DNA from 2 places in the Mesorhizobium sp. WSM4935 genome. Region 2 is predicted to be linked to the other one. Evidence: predicted binding sites of a transcription regulator. Region 2 holds the regulator's gene; the other holds the start of a gene.
The links. Region 2 encodes LexA, which represses DNA repair genes until DNA is damaged. Its sites were predicted from a motif close to TGTTCNNNNTGTGTTCNG; they were not measured.
Positions count from the first base shown of each region.

Region 1: dinB (DNA polymerase IV) is a predicted target of LexA. The motif match lies at 3,432-3,449, and genes of this name have one in related genera.

Region 1 covers NZ_JARTVR010000007.1:143,405-151,443, reverse strand. The annotation lists gene P9273_RS18220 (TadE/TadG family type IV pilus assembly protein) at 156-1,373, shown strand; gene P9273_RS18215 (hypothetical protein) at 1,399-1,635, opposite strand; gene P9273_RS18210 (hypothetical protein) at 1,708-1,923, opposite strand; gene P9273_RS18205 (hypothetical protein) at 2,279-2,470, opposite strand; gene P9273_RS18200 (cupin domain-containing protein) at 2,877-3,257, shown strand; gene dinB (DNA polymerase IV) at 3,526-4,791, shown strand; gene P9273_RS18190 (aldose 1-epimerase) at 4,805-5,671, opposite strand; gene P9273_RS18185 (SDR family oxidoreductase) at 5,675-6,430, opposite strand; gene P9273_RS18180 (ATP-binding cassette domain-containing protein) at 6,441-7,172, opposite strand; gene P9273_RS18175 (ABC transporter permease) at 7,176-8,039, opposite strand, start outside.
Region 2 covers NZ_JARTVR010000003.1:385,825-393,863, forward strand. The annotation lists gene trpC (indole-3-glycerol phosphate synthase TrpC) at 1-103, shown strand, start outside; gene moaC (cyclic pyranopterin monophosphate synthase MoaC) at 105-581, shown strand; gene P9273_RS09890 (molybdopterin molybdotransferase MoeA) at 581-1,786, shown strand; gene lexA (transcriptional repressor LexA) at 1,903-2,643, shown strand; gene P9273_RS09900 (ComEC/Rec2 family competence protein) at 2,637-5,096, opposite strand; gene gltX (glutamate--tRNA ligase) at 5,198-6,622, shown strand; gene gltA (citrate synthase) at 6,804-8,039, shown strand, end outside.

The DNA of each region.
Region 1 (8,039 bases), on a different contig from region 2:
CACGGACTCAGACCTAAGGCCCAACACATATCGGACTTAAGGCGTAACCATCTGTAGAAGCTAATGTTTTAGCATTTTCTGCATTTTATCTTTTTTGCAAATCGCTCGTTGAGACGGCGCGCATATCACATACCGCGTATCGGCGAGGATGACTCATGTTGGGACGTTTTTTGGCATCGAGACGCGGCAACTTCGCGATCGCGGCCGCAGTCGCCATGGTGCCGCTTATGCTTGGCGTCGCGGCATCCATCGACCTGATAGGCACGAGCGACGACGCCGCGCAGTTGCAGAACTCGCTGGACGCGGCTGGCCTTGCGATCGGCACGAAATATCAGGCGAGCATGTCGGCGAGCGACGTGCAGCAGCTCGGCCAGACCTTCTTCGCCGCCAATATGAGCGCAGCCGACGCACAGGAGCTGTCGGGCAGCCTCGCCGCCTTCCAGGCCAGCGCAAGCGGCGGTCCGGGCGCCTATTTCATCTCGCTGTCGTCGAGCATCAGCCGGCCGGCCTTCGTCAGTGGCATGCCGGCCTGGCAGGCGACACGCACCGCCTCGGTCAAGCTCAAACCCGGCGCGCAAGCCTGCGTGCTCGCGCTCGATCAGCACGCCGACGGCGCGGTCAACCTGCAGGGCTCGACCGATGTGACGATGAACGGCTGCGTGATAGCGGCCAATTCGGACGCGCCCGACGCCGTTAGCCGCGGAGGTTCGGCGATCCTCAGCGCCGGCTGCGTCTCGACGGTCGGCGGCACGCAGGGGCTGACGCCGCCCAACGCCACGCTTTCCTGCGGCGCGCCGCAAGAGAAGCAGTATGCCTCGTTCGATCCGCTGGCCGATGTCGTTCCGCCTGCCTACACGCTCTGCCTGCCGGTGCCCAATGGCAAAACGGTGACCCTCTCGCCGGGCACCTATTGCGACAAGACCTTGTCGGGAAAGGTCACCCTCAATCCTGGCACCTACATCATGCGCAACGTCACCATAAAGCCGGGCGGCAACGGCAGCCTGAGCGGCCAGGGCGTGACGATCTTCCTGATGGAGAACTCGCAGCTCACCATCAACGCCAACGAGCAAGTGAACCTCTCGCCGCCGACGAGCGGTCCTTACGCCGGCATCACCATCTTCCAGGCGCATGGCAATACTCAGCCCCTGTTGCTCAACGGCGGATCCGGCTCGGTGGTGAGCGGCTTCATCTATGCTCCGGACGCCGCCATCACCTATACCGGAAATTCGGATATGACAGCCCAGGGCAGTTGCCTGCGGCTGGTCGGCGATACTGTAGCGATGATAGGGAACTCGGCCGTAAAGTCGGATTGCACGGCCGAACTCGGAGGCCGGGCGGCCTATGCGGGCCGGATGATCACCCTGGCGAAATGAGCGCCAGTCTCCCGTCTGCAGGAGATTACGCCTGGTCCACGATATCCGCGCCCGCCTGCTCGTCGAAGAGCACCGCGCAGCCGCGCTCGAGCGCGACCTGTGTCAAGGCGTTGGTCGCGTCCTCATCCGACGAGACGAAATCGCCGGTCAGCACGCGCAATTCCTCGACCGCCTTCGACATCGGCACGACACGCCCGGCCAAAGGGTCGCTCGCGCATGCATCGATGACGCACAAAAGATCGATGAGTTCAAAATTGCCCATGGCGGCCTCCGCCAGCGCCATCCCTTCGCTCAATCAACGGCATGAGCCGCGGACTGGTTCCCCCGCCCGCCTTCATCGGGTGACCTGACGGGCGCGAGCTTGAGATCGAAGCGGGCCGGCAGGCACGGCTCGACAGGCCCTGCGCACCGAGCCTGTCGCGGTCGCGTCGATCGGAAGGAGGATCACCATCTCGGCATCGCGTTGTGGCCAGAGCGACCTGCCGAAGAGGAGGAAGACGCCGCCGATCAATACCGCCAGAAGCAGCGCGGCAAACAGGTTCGCGATCATGTTGCCGGGTTCACGAGGGAAGGAGTGCCTGCCATATCGCAGGAAGTGGCAGGCACTCCGTGGTCAACCGCCGATGAAGGGACTTTGTCCGGCGGCTTGCTACCAAATGAAATTGATGTCCTCTTGTTTCTTACAAATCGATGTCTCGGGCCTCTGCGTTCGATGGGTGAGACTTCAGTCTGAAGATGGTTCCAGACCGTTGATATGCATGCAGCCGAGTGCCCGGCGAAGCGTTGGTTTTCGCTGCTTCACTCTCGGTCCGCGTGTTCTTGGGAACCGCAGGCCGTTTCCTGAACGGTAGATCTCACACCGAGCATCTAGTCGCGCCGTATGTCCGAGCGATTGAGCCCGATACTCAGTCCTCGACGTCCATCTGCTGATGGCCGGGCTGCTGGTGCCATAGCACCTGGCGATAATCCTTCAGTTCGACGACCTGGCTGCAGACCGGACAGACATAGCTGTCGCAGCATTGGCGAAGCGCCGGCGGGCCGCGACGGGCGGCAATGACCGGCGGGCGCGAATAGCCTTTCACGGCTGGATCAAGCATCGGTTTCCTCCTGGTGGTGTTGATTATCCCCGCCCAAAAGTTTGTCCCCTCGCCCGCTATGTCGCGCCGGCGCGGCGTTCGGCCAGCGCTGGAGCAGGTGGGCGTCATGCTGATGGGGATTGCGAAAAGCCGCGACGGTATCGCCTTGATCGTTGCCGAGGGTCGCATCGAATTCTCCCTGTCGGGCGAGAACGGATGGGTCCCTCAACCACCGCCGTGCCAGCGCGAAAACAGGAAAGCACCCGGCGATCAGGTCCGCAATAACTTTCGACAAGAAGCGCCAAAATCTTCAGGGCCGAGCGTGCCTCCAATTATATTAGCGAACCCTCATAACAAGGCGTATGTATGAGACAGCGGTCGCCGACGATCGCAACGTCAGGCGCCGCTTCACACATGGGAGGATGCCGTGGCTGAAACTGCTGTGAATGTGACGAAGCTCGAATCCAAATCGCACAACAATCCAGACGAGGTCCGCGCGCCCGCCAAGACGCGTGTCGAGATCGTCCGGCTGCCGGGCTACACGCTCGCGCGGATGAACATGCAGCCGGGCTGGAAATGGTCGGAATGCGTGAAGCCGGTGGTCAAGACCGACACTTGCCAGGTCTCGCATGTCGGCTATGTCGTGTCCGGCTCGATCACGGTGCGGCTGACCGACGGCACGCAAAAGACCTTCGAGGCCGGCTCTTCCTACACCATCCCGCCCGGCCACGACGCCTGGGTCGAAGGCAACCAGCCGTTCCAATGCATCGAGGTCTTCAGTGCCGAACAATATGCCAAGCCGGCGTAGGACGACTCATAGACCGGCCGCTAAGGCAGGCGATGCCGTGGGATCGGGGCGAGCCGTCGCTCCGATCCCTTTCGCAGGTGCAAACGCCGTTTCATTCATTCGAATGAAGCACCTCATTCGTTTGCCCGTAGACAAACGAAACGGCCTTACGTGTGCTTGACACGAGACTTCTTTTGTTCTCTGTCTGTTCCTGAAATCCGCCCTGTTCCAACAGAGAAATCTAATGCTGCAACGCGGCAGGGCGGCGGGCCGCAGACAGGAGCGCGGGATGCTCGGGACGAACGCCGCTTCAGTTGCCCCCACCATCCTGCATGCCGATCTCGACGCCTTCTATGCGTCGGTCGAGCAGTTGCTCGATCCTTCGCTGCGCGGCAAGCCGATCGCCGTCGGCGGCGGCGTGGTGCTGGCGGCCTCCTATGAGGCCAAGGTCTTCGGCGTACGCGGCGGCATGCCCGGCCGCAAGGCGCGCGAGCTCTGCCCACAGTTGATCTTCGTGGGCGGACGCTTCAGCGAATACCAGCGGCTCGGCGACGCGGCGATCAAGGTGCTTGACGACTTCACGCCGCTGGTCGAGCGCATCTCGATCGACGAGGCTTTCGCCGACGTCGCCGGCTGCACGCATCTGTTCGGGCCGCCGCAAGAGATCGCGCGAAAAATCCGCGAGCGGGTGAAGGCAGAGCTCGGCCTGCCGATCTCGATCGGCGTGGCGCGGACGAAGCATCTCGCCAAGATCGCCTCGCAGGTGGCGAAGCCCGACGGGCTGGTGATGGTCGAGCCCGGCGGCGAGCTCGCCTTCCTGCACGACCTGCCCGTCACGCTGATGTGGGGCGTCGGCCCGGCGACCAGGGCAAGGCTCGCCGAGATCGGCATCGAGACGATCGGGCAACTGGCGCGCACCCATAGCGGCGCGCTGGAGCGGCTGATCGGCCATGCCGCCGGCCAGAAGCTCGCCGCCCTTGCCTGGAACCGCGACCCGCGGAAGCTCGAGAGGCATCGGCGAGCGCATTCCGCCGGCGCGCAGTCGGCGCTTGGCCGCAAGCCCGCGCTGCCGCGCGTCTTCGTGCCGACGCTCCTACATCTGGCCGACCGCGTCGCCAGCCGGTTGCGCGCCAAGGACCGGCCCGGCCGCACGGTCACGGTGCGCGTGCGCTTCGCCGACATGCGCGCGGTCACCCGCTCCGTCACGCTGGAGCAACCGATCCAGGCGACGGCAATGCTCGCCGAGATCGCCGAGGAGCTGGTTCGGGGCGTGCTCGCCGCCCATCCGGGCGAGAGGGACATCTCGCTGCTGGCGATCTCCGTCTCGCATCTGGAGGAAGGAGCCGAACTGCAGCTCGAACTGCCGCTCGGCCTGGCGGACGAGAAGCTGAAGCCCGGCAGCCGCAAGGGTCTCGCCCGCTTCGGCGCCGACCGCGCCATCGACAAAATCCGCCAGCGCTTCGGCAGGGAGGCGGTTGGCTATGGCACGGTGGCGCTGGAAGGCACGCGCTCGGTGCCGGACGGGTTCAGGAAACTGGCGGAGAAGGAGCTGTGAGGTCGGAGCGCCCTCAATTGGTTTCCGCCCACTCCAGCCCCATCGCCGCGCTCATCGTCTCCCCGTGCCCGAGCACCGTCAGCCCCTCGCCGTGATGCGCATCGACGGTATGCGAGACCGGCTCGAAGCAGAAGAAGCCGGCATCCGGCGACGGCGAATAAAGGACGTAGACGTCGAGCTCCGGCGAGGCGGCGAGCGTGACCGCGACGCCCTGCTCCGGCTGGGCGATGGTGGCGCGCCCGTCCCAGCCCTCGAAGGCGTTGTTCACCCAAGCCGGCGGCAGCGGCGTGGCTTGCGCGAAATCCCAGGTCGGGCGCTCACTCACCGGCACGACGCCGACGGGGAGATGCCGCTCGTCCTCCAGCCAGACACGCCTCGCCTTCGCCTGCAGCGTGGTTGTCTCGCCGCGCGGAAACCAGGGATGGAAACCGAGACCGTATGGCAGGCGCAGGCCGGCGCGGTTCTCGACACTGAGGCGCGCCTCCAGCGCGCCCTCGCGCAGCGCATAAGTCACGGTGGCCGCATAACGGTAAGGCCCGATAGCGCCCTCGTCGAGCAGGAGCTCCGCCTCGGTGTCGGTGCGGCGGGCAAGCCGCCAAGGCTTCTGAAAACCGTCGCCATGGATCGGAAAGGCTTCGCCGGGCACATTCGGCGCGACGGCATGGAAGCGGTCGTCGAAAGTGAAGCCGCCGCCGGAGATGCGGTTCGACCACGGCACAAGGAGCTGGCAGCCTGAAGCGCCACCGCCATCCCCCGGCTTCAGGAGCGGAACCGGCGCGGCGCCGGCGGCGAGCGCGTCATAGCGGGCGATCGCCGCGCCCGTTTCAGGCGCCACGACCAGCCTCGCCTGCCCGTCATTCAGCTCGATCACGCCGGCCATCTCTCACCAGCCGCCGTCGACGGCGATGTTCTGGCCGCTGATCATGTCGGAGGCAGGCGAGACGAGGAACAGCACGAGATCGGCGACATTGTCCGGCTCGATGCGTTTCTTCAGGCTCTGGTTCGCGAGGATCCAGTCATTGTATTCCTTCAACCGGTCGCCGAAGACGCGCTCCTCCGCCTCCGAGACCACCGCGCCCGGCGACACGGCGTTCACCCTGATGCCATGCGGGCCCAGCTCGCGCGCCAGCGATTTGGTGAGGCCAAGCATGGCGCCTTTCGACGCGACATAGGGCACGTAGCCATCCCAGCGGCCGTTGAGCGTGATCGAGCAGAAATTGACGATCTTGCCGTAGCCCTTGGCCTTCATGCCAGGCGCGCAAGCCCGCGCCAGCGCGAAGGCGGCCGAGGAGTTGACCCGGATCTGGTCCTCATACTCGGCGAGCGAGAATTCCTCGAACGGCCGGTTGATGATCAGCGCCGCGTTGTTGATCAGGATGTCGATGCCGCCTTGCTTCGCCGCCAGCTCGGCAACCGCGGCTTCCGCCGCGGCCAGATGGTTGAGATCGCAGCCGACGAAGGCGATATCGCCGCCGGCCTGACCGGCCAGCCCGGCGACGATCTCCACCGCATTCGCGGCATCGGGACGGTCAAGCACCAGAACGCGCGCTCCGGCCCGCGCCAGCGTCACAGCCTGAGCCCGGCCAAGCGAGCCTAGGCCACCCGTCAGCAGCACTTTGCGACCAGCGAGCATCGTCATCGGCTCCTCCTCACAAAACGGAGTGGACTTCGTCGATCGAGGTGTCCGCGACGCGCTTGTCCAGCACCACTTCGCCGCGCGCCATCGCCACGACGCGGTCGCAGCAGTCGAAGACGTGGTGCATATTGTGGCTGATGAAGACGCCTGTCACGCCCTGCTCCTTCAGGCCGCGCACGAAGCCGATCACCTTGTTCGTCTCCTTGACCGAAAGATGGTTGGTCGGCTCGTCGAGGATCATCACCTTGGACTTGAAATGCATGGCTCGCGCTATGGCGACGCCCTGGCGCTGACCGCCGGACAGCTCTCCGACGAGCGCGTCGGGAGAGCGCAGATGCAGGTCGACATTGGCGATAGCGCGGATGCTCTCATCAGCCATCTTTTTCTGGTCGAGGATGCCGACGCCGAGGATCGAGAACCGGGTCGGCTCACGGCCGATGAACAGGTTCCTGGCGATCGACATGGTGGGGACCATGGAGTTGTACTGGTAAATGGTCTCGATGCCGAGATCCATCGCGTCGCGCGGGGTTGCGATGCTGACTTCCCTGCCCTCCACCTTGATCTCACCCTTGTCCGCCCGGTGGACGCCGGACAGGATGTTGATCAAGGTCGACTTGCCGGCGCCGTTGTCGCCGACGAGACCGAGCGCCTCGCCGCGCCGGAAGTCGAGAGTCACGCCCTTCAGCGCATGCACGCCGGAATACCATTTGTGCAGGTCGCGCACCGAGATGATCGCGTCACCCACGGCTTAAGCCTCCATCTTGATGGCCTTGGCGCGCTTGCGCATCCAGGCATTGGCGACGACGGCGAAGATGGTCAGGAAGCCGATGGCGAATTTGAACCAGTTGGCGTCGACATGGCTGAGCACCAGCCCGTTGTCGATGACCCGGATCAGCGTCGTGCCGATGATCCCGCCCATCACGGTGCCGATGCCGCCGGTGAGCGACGCGCCGCCGATGACAGCGGCGGCAACCGCCTGCAATTCCAGCCCCTCGCCGATCGAGGGCAGCGGCGAGCCAAGCCGCAGCACCTGCAGCATGCCCGCGAAGCCGGAAAGCACCGAGCACAGCATAAAGCAGACGATCTTGACCCTGGCGGTCGGGATGCCCATCGAGGCGGCGGCCGGCAGGAAGCCGCCGGTGGCCTTGATCCAGTTGCCGAAATTGGTGCGCGAGAGCATCAGCGAGGTCAACACGGCAACCGCCGCGAACCACAGGAACGACATGCGGAACATGTTGCCGGGGCCGACAAAGGAGGTAAACAGCCAGTTGGGCAGGTCGATGGGCAGCAGCGGCGGGAAACCGCCGGAGACGACGACCGTGAGCGAGCGCGCCATGAACAGCATGCCGAGCGTGGTGATGAAGCTGGGGATCGCGAAGCGGATGGTGACGTAGCCGTTGATGAAACCGATGGCCGCGCAGACCAGCAGCCCGGCGAGCAACGCCAGCGGGAACGGGGCGCCATGCACCATCAGCACCGCCATGGTCATCGGCATCAGCGCGAAGACCGAGCCGACCGAAAGATCGAACTCGCCGCTGATCATCAGGATGGTGACGCCGATGGCGACGAGGCCGGCCTCCGGCAGGATGCCGAGGATGCCGCGCAGATTGTC
Region 2 (8,039 bases):
CATCGGCGCCTTCCTGGTCGGTGAGAGCCTGATGCGGCAGGCGGATGTGGCCGCGGCGACCGAGCTTCTGCTGACAGGCAAGGCGGCGGCTGAGGCCATCTGAGATGGCCCTCACCCACCTCGGCGCCAAGGGCGAAGCCAACATGGTCGATGTCGGCGACAAGGCCGAGACAACACGCACCGCGATCGCCGAAGGCTTTGTCTCGATGCAGCCGGAAACGCTGGAGATGATTCTCGCCAGCGACGCCAAGAAGGGCGATGTGCTGGGCACAGCGCGCATCGCCGGCATCATGGCGGCGAAGAGGACGCATGAGTTGATCCCGCTTTGCCATCCGCTGCTTCTCACCAAAGTGGCCGTCGAGATCGAGCCGGACCGCGCGCTGCCCGGCCTCAGGGTCACCGCGCTGGCCCGCGTCACCGGCAAGACCGGCGTGGAGATGGAGGCGCTGACCGCCGCTTCGGTCGCCTGCCTCACCATCTACGACATGGCCAAGGCGGCGGACCGTGGCATGGTGATTTCCGGTATCCGGCTGGTCGAGAAGACCGGCGGCAAGTCGGGCGCCTACAAGGTAGATGCCTGATGGCCCTTGTTCCAGTCGCCGAAGCGCTCGAACGCCTGCTCGACGGCGCAGCACCTTTGCCGGGCGAGAGCGTTCCGCTGGCGGACGCGGCCGGGCGGGTTCTCGCCGAACCGGTTGTGGCGCTGCGCACCCAGCCGCCCTTCAACGCCTCGGCGATGGACGGCTACGCCGTACGCTCCGCCGACGTTGCTTCGGTGCCGGCGCAACTGGAGGTCATAGGCATGGCGCCCGCCGGGCGCGGCTTTTCCGGGACTGTCGGCGAAGGCCAGGCGGTGCGCATCTTCACCGGCGCGCCGCTGCCCGAGGGTGCCGACACCATCGTTATCCAGGAAAACGTCCGCGATCTCGGCAACCGCCAGATCGAGGTGACGGAGCCGACGGCCGAAGCACGCAATGTGCGCCGCCGCGGGCTCGACTTCGTCCAGGGCGACGTGGTGCTCGAAAAGGGCCGCGTGCTCGACGCGGCGGCCCTTTCGCTTGCAGCCTCGGCCAACCATCCCGCCTTGAATGTCGTGCGCCGGCCGCTGGTCGCGATCATCGCCACCGGCGATGAACTGTTGCCGCCGGGCAGCGCGCTCGGCCCTGATCAGATCATTTCGTCCAACGCCTATGGCGTCGCCGCCGCCGCCCAGTCGGTCGGCGCGCGTGCGCTCGATCTCGGCATCGCCGCCGATCGCAAGGAAGCGATCGCGGCGCTGGTCCGGAAAGCAGTCGAGGCGAACGCCGATGTCATCGTCACGCTCGGCGGCGCCTCGGTCGGCGACCACGACCTGATCCATGACGTGCTGACCAGTGAAGGCATGCGGCTCGACTTCTGGAAGATCGCCATGCGCCCCGGCAAGCCGCTGATGTTCGGCCGCCTTGGCAATGTCCGCTGCATCGGCCTGCCCGGCAACCCGGTGGCCAGCATCGTCTGCTCGCAGCTCTTCCTGAAGCCGCTGCTTGCCAGGCTCGGTGGCCGCGACCACAGGCAGAACCTGCGAACGGCCCGGCTGGGCGCAGCGATGCAGGCCAACGACCTCAGGCAGGACTATGTGCGCGCCGTCATACGCGAGGACGCCGGCACGCTCGTCGCGACCCCGTTCGGCATCCAGGACTCCTCGATGCTCAGAACGCTCGCCGACGCCAACGGCCTGATCGTGCGCGAGCCCTTCGCGCCGGCAGCCGAGACCGGCGCCGAATGCAGCGTTCTGATGTTACGCTGAACAAATCGTCAACGAATTCACTAAACTTTAAACGGTTGCGGAACACAACTGGAACAGATAGTGTTTGTTCTGGGTTTGTTTTTCTGATTCTGGTTTCAGAACCCGTGGGGGCCGCCATGCTGACGCGCAAACAACATGAACTTCTGATGTTCATCCACGAAAGGCTGAAGGAAAGCGGGATTCCGCCGTCTTTCGACGAGATGAAGGAAGCGCTCGACCTCGCCTCCAAGTCCGGCATCCACCGGCTGATCACGGCGTTGGAGGAACGCGGTTTCATTCGCCGGCTGCCGAACCGGGCGCGCGCGCTGGAAGTGCTGCGCCTGCCCGACTCGATCGCACCCGGCCTCAATGCGGCGAAGAAGTTTTCGCCAAGCGTCATCCAGGGCAGCTTGGGTCAGAACAATCTCAGCCGTCAGGTCAAGCCGGCTGCGCCATCGCGCGCCCCGACGCCAAGCAACGACGACGATGCCGGCTCGGCCGTATCCATTCCGGTGATGGGTCGCATCGCCGCCGGTGTGCCGATCGACGCCATCCAGCACCAGACGCATTCGATCACGGTGCCGCCGGACATGATCGCCGGCGGCGAGCATTATGCGCTGGAGGTCAAAGGCGACTCGATGATCGAGGCCGGCATCTTCGACGGCGACACCGTGATCATCCGCAACGCCAACACGGCAAGCCCGGGCGAGATCGTGGTGGCGCTGGTCGATGATGAGGAAGCGACGCTCAAGCGCTTCCGCCGCAAGGGTGCCTCGATCGCGCTGGAAGCTGCCAACCCGGCCTACGAGACCCGCATCTTCGGACCGGATCGGGTGAAGGTGCAGGGCAAGCTCGTCGGGTTGATCCGCCGCTACTGATCCGGTTGCGAAGGTTTCGCATCCGTCCGCTCAGGCTTTTGATAAGGCGGCAGTCCTCTCGCCTCGCGGGTATACTTGCGCTGTTCGTGCCAAGGCCGGTACGGCTGCTCGACAGCATATTGGATGGCCGGTCGCGCGGTTGCCGATTGGGGATCGAAGAAGACGGCGGCGCTGCCGTCGCGCGCCAACTGCCGCTTGGTGACGACGAGCACGCGCGGATCGCGGCAGGGGTTGTAGGCGGTGGCGTCGTTGATGACGACGAGGTCGGCAAAGCCGCAGGCCGGCCGGGCGCTGTCGCGGGTTTCGGCGAGTGCGACGATGGCGCCGGACGGATGCCGGCCGATGCAAAGATCACCCGTGCAGTAGAAGGGCGAGCCGGGCGGCAGATCGACGGGATCGACGATGTTCAGCGCATCTTTGGCGAACGTCTCCGGCGGCACGATTTCCTCGGCTTTCAGCGCCCGTTTCCAATTGTCGGTGGTGAACTCGTTGGCGCGTGCACGATTGACGGCAAGCTCGCCACCGCCGATCGGCATCGCCACCAGATGCGCGTCCTCCGAAATGAGCACGTCCGGCGTGCGGACATGCGGAATGGCCAGCAGCGCGGCAAGCGCGAAGGGAACGGCGGCAAGCCTCAGCCAGGTGGTGGCCATTGTCGCAATGACCAGCGCGATCGTCGCCAGCAGCACCGACTGGATCGAGATCAGCCCGACGGCGTCGACCGGTGAGCGTTCGGAGATCCATGCCGAAATGGCGATCATCGCCGTCAGTCCCTTGCCCATCACAAAGAGGAACGGGCCGTCGAAACCGAAGGGCATGGCCAGCGCGCTCAACACGGCAAACGGCATGACGATCAGTGACACGATCGGCATGACCGCCAGATTGGCGAGCAGACTGAGCGGCGACACGCGCTGGAAATGCCAGATCGCAAACAGCAATGTCGCGCTGCCCGCGATGAGCGACGTCACGGCGGCGCCGCCTACGCCAACCGCCAGTTTTCGCGACAGGAACCCGAGGAACGAACGCTTTGCCGGCGGCGCGATCGTTTTGCCGGCGCGATAGTCGGCAAAGCCGGCATAAGCGCCGACCAGGGCGGCGGTGGCGGCGAAGGACATCTGGAAGCTCGGGCCGACCACTTCGTGCGGCGAGACAAGGATCACGGCGATAGCCGAGATCGCCAGGTTGCGCATGGTGAGCGCCGCACGGTCGAAGAGCACGGCGGCAAGCATCACGGCGAGCATGATGAAGCTTCGCTCGGCCGCCACCACGATGCCCGAGATGACGAGGTAAGCGGCGATCGAGATGAGCGCGATTCCGGCGGCATATTTCTTCACCGGCCGGCGCGAAGAGAAATCCGGAAGCAGCGCGAAGGCGCCGCGCAAAAGGACCATGATCGTGCCGGCGACTAGCGCCATGTGCAGACCGGAGATCGAGATGATGTGGTAGATGCCGGTGCGCCGCATCGACTCGTTGATCGCTTCCGGAATGCCGGCGCGCACGCCGACGATCAGCGCCGCCGCGATCTCGCCCTCGGACCCGCCTATGCTGCTCCTGATGTGATCGGCGATCCCTTCGCGCGCGTTTTCGACTGCCGAGGCGACGCGCGCGCCGAAAGGCGCCTCCACCGGCGCAACCAGCTTCGGGTCGCCCAGGAAAAAGCCGCTGCCGCCGATGCCGGCAAAATAGCTGTCGAAGGAAAAGTCGTAGCTGTCCGGCCGAACTGGGCCCGTCGGCGGCAGGAGCTTGGCATAGCCGGTCAGCATCGATCCGGCCGTCATACCGGGCGGGATCCTGCGCGCCGACAGCCTGACGCGGTCCGGCGCGTAACGCAGCTTCGGATGCTCCGTCGAAATAAGGTCGATGGTCAGCCGGACACGGCCATTGGCCATCGCCTCCGCGGTGACGAGCCGGCCCGTCAGCCTTGTCTGGATTTCCGACCCCAGCATCGGGGTCGCCATTCGCCAGGTCTCCACCTTGGCCGCGAGAAAGCCCAAGGCGCAGAAAAGCGTTGCCATGAACAGAAGATGCGTTCTCTGCCAGGAGCGCGAGACCGCCGCGCAGACGGCCATCAGCGCCACCGCCGCAAGCGGCCTGTAGAGATCCGGCTCGGTGCTCAGCGAAAAGTAGTAGATGACACCGGCGGCCAGAAACACCGGCACCAGCAGAAAGCCGACGCCACGATCGAGCTCGGTGGTGGCAGCGACCGCAACGCTTCGGCGCAGCGCAGCAAGCGAAACGCGGCCAAGCTGTTTGCGGATCCTGCTGACGACGGCTGTTGGCGAGGCCGGCTGTAGCGCACCGCCACCGGGCGGCGGTAACTCGGCGGGTGGATGGAGTTCCGGAAGCGAAAGCGGCGCTTCTTCAGTGGACGCGGCATGAGCAAACATCAGGCGCTCGCTGACGCCTGCTGTCGTTTCGCCACCCTCCTCCGCGCCCCGGCCACGTCCAGCCATCGGGTCTGCCCCTTGCGCCCCAGACCGCCTATGCTACATGAACGCCGGTCGCGTGGAAGCCCGCGCGAAATATGCCGTTTCAGTGCTTCTCCGAGAGTTCCATGTCCGACAAGGTCGTCACACGTTTTGCCCCCTCGCCCACAGGCTACCTGCATATTGGCGGGGCGCGCACAGCGCTGTTCAACTGGCTTTATGCCAAGCACACCGGCGGTACGATGCTTTTGCGTATCGAGGACACCGATCGCGAGCGCTCCACCGAAGCCGCCACGGCCGCCATTCTCGACGGTCTGACCTGGCTTGGCCTTTCCTGGGATGGTGAGGCCGTCTCGCAGTTCGAACGCGCGCCGCGCCATCGCGAGGTGGCCGAGGAGCTCGTGCGCATGGGCAAGGCCTATTACAGCTACGAGACGCCTGCGGAACTGGAGGCGATGCGCGAGGCAGCTAGAGCCAAGGGCTTGCCGCCGCGTTACAACGGCCAGTGGCGCGACCGCGATCCGTCCGAGGCTCCGGCCGGCGTCAAGGGCGCCATCCGCATCAAGGCGCCGACCGAAGGCGAAACGGTCGTGCAGGACCGCGTGCAGGGCGAGGTGCGGTTTCCCAACAAGGATCTCGACGACTTCATCATCCTGCGTTCGGACGGCAACCCGACCTATATGCATGCCGTCGTCGTGGACGATCATGACATGGGCGTGACCCATATCATCCGCGGCGATGACCACCTGACCAACGCCGCGCGCCAGACGGTGATCTACAACGCCATGGGCTGGGCGGTGCCATCGATGTCGCACATCCCGCTGATCCACGGCGCCGACGGCGCCAAGCTGTCGAAGCGGCACGGCGCGCTCGGCGTCGAGGCCTATCGCGCCATGGGCTATCTGCCGGAAGCCCTGCTCAACTATCTGGCGCGGCTCGGCTGGAGCCATGGCGACGACGAGGTGATGTCGATCAAGGATATGATCGCCTGGTTCGATATCGGCGACGTCAACAAGGGCGCTGCCCGCTTCGACTTCGCCAAGCTCGAGGCGCTGAACGGCGTGCATATGCGCAAGATGGACGATCGCGCGCTGTTCGATATCTTCGTCGCCACTCTGCCCTATCTCGAGGGCGGTCCGGCGCTTGCCGCAAAGCTCGACGACAAGCGCAAGGCGCAACTGCTTGCCGCCATGCCCGGCCTCAAGGAGCGGGCCAAGACCCTGGTCGAGCTGGTCGACGGCGCGGCTTTCCTGTTCGCCGAGCGGCCCTTGCCGCTGGACGAGAAGGCGGCGGGCTTGCTGAGCGCCGATGCGCGCGCGATTCTGCGCGGCGCGCATGTCGCATTGTCTTCCATCCAAGGCGACTGGAGCGCCGCTTCGGCGGAGGCTTCGATCCGCGAATTTGCGCAGGCCGGCGGGCACAAGCTCGGCGCGGTGGCCCAGCCGCTCAGAGCCGCGCTGACCGGCCGCAGCACCTCGCCCGGCGTGTTCGACGTGCTGGCCGTGCTGGGCCGCCAGGAAAGCCTGGCAAGGATTGGAGATCAAATCGATTAGGAGCGAACTGGCCCAAGAAGATTGGCATTGAAAGGTGTGTTTCGCAGTGCAACATTAGGCCTTGGCCCAATCTGGCACGCGCCTCCTAAAATGCGGTGGCAAGTTCGCGCATTCCGGTGATTTCGACGTGTCGTTTGCAGGAATTGCCTTGCCGGCATGAGGAACATAAAGGAGTTTGGGAATGAGCGAAGCTGCGACAAAATTGGAACCTGGCGGCAAGGCGCACGAGTCGACCGCCAGGCTCGAACTCGCCGGCAAGACGCATGAGTTCAAGGTGCGAAGCGGGTCGACCGGGCCTGACGTCATCGATATCGGCGCGCTCTACAGCACCACCGGCGCCTTCACCTACGATCCGGGCTTTACGTCGACGGCGAGCTGCGAGTCGGCAATCACCTTCATCGACGGCGATGCCGGCATCCTGCTGCATCGCGGCTATCCGATCGACCAGCTTGCCGAACATGGCGACTTCCTCGAGGTCTGCTATCTGCTGCTCTACGGTGAATTGCCGACCAAGGCGCAGAAGGAGGATTTCGATTATCGCGTGACGCGCCACACCATGGTGCACGAGCAGATGTCGCGCTTCTTCACCGGCTTCCGTCGCGACGCCCATCCGATGGCCGTGATGTGCGGCGTGGTCGGCGCGCTGTCGGCCTTCTATCACGACTCGACCGATATCTCGGATCCGTATCAGCGCATGGTCGCCTCGATGCGCCTGATCGCCAAGATGCCGACCATCGCGGCGATGGCCTACAAATACCATATCGGCCAGCCCTTCATTTATCCGAAGAACGATCTCGGCTTCGCGGCCAATTTCCTGCACATGTGCTTTGCCGTGCCGTGCGAGGAGTACAAGATCAATCCGGTGCTGGCGCGCGCGATGGAGCGCATCTTCATCCTCCACGCCGACCATGAGCAGAACGCCTCGACCTCGACAGTTCGTCTCGCCGGCTCTTCCGGAGCCAATCCGTTCGCCTGCATCGCCGCCGGCATCGCCTGTCTTTGGGGCCCGGCGCATGGCGGCGCCAACGAAGCCGCGCTGAACATGCTGGGCGAGATCGGCCATGTCGACCACATCCCGGAGTTCATTGCCCGCGCCAAGGACAAGAACGACCCGTTCCGGCTGATGGGCTTCGGCCATCGCGTCTACAAGAACTACGATCCGCGCGCCAAGATCATGCAGAAGACCGCGCATGAGGTGCTGGGCGAGCTCGGCATCAAGGACGATCCGCTGCTCGACATCGCGATGGAGCTTGAGAAGATCGCGCTGACCGACGAATATTTCATCGCCAAGAAGCTCTATCCAAATGTCGATTTCTATTCCGGCATCACGCTGAAGGCGCTCGGCTTCCCCACCACCATGTTCACCGTGCTGTTCGCGGTCGCGCGCACCGTCGGCTGGATCGCCCAGTGGAAGGAG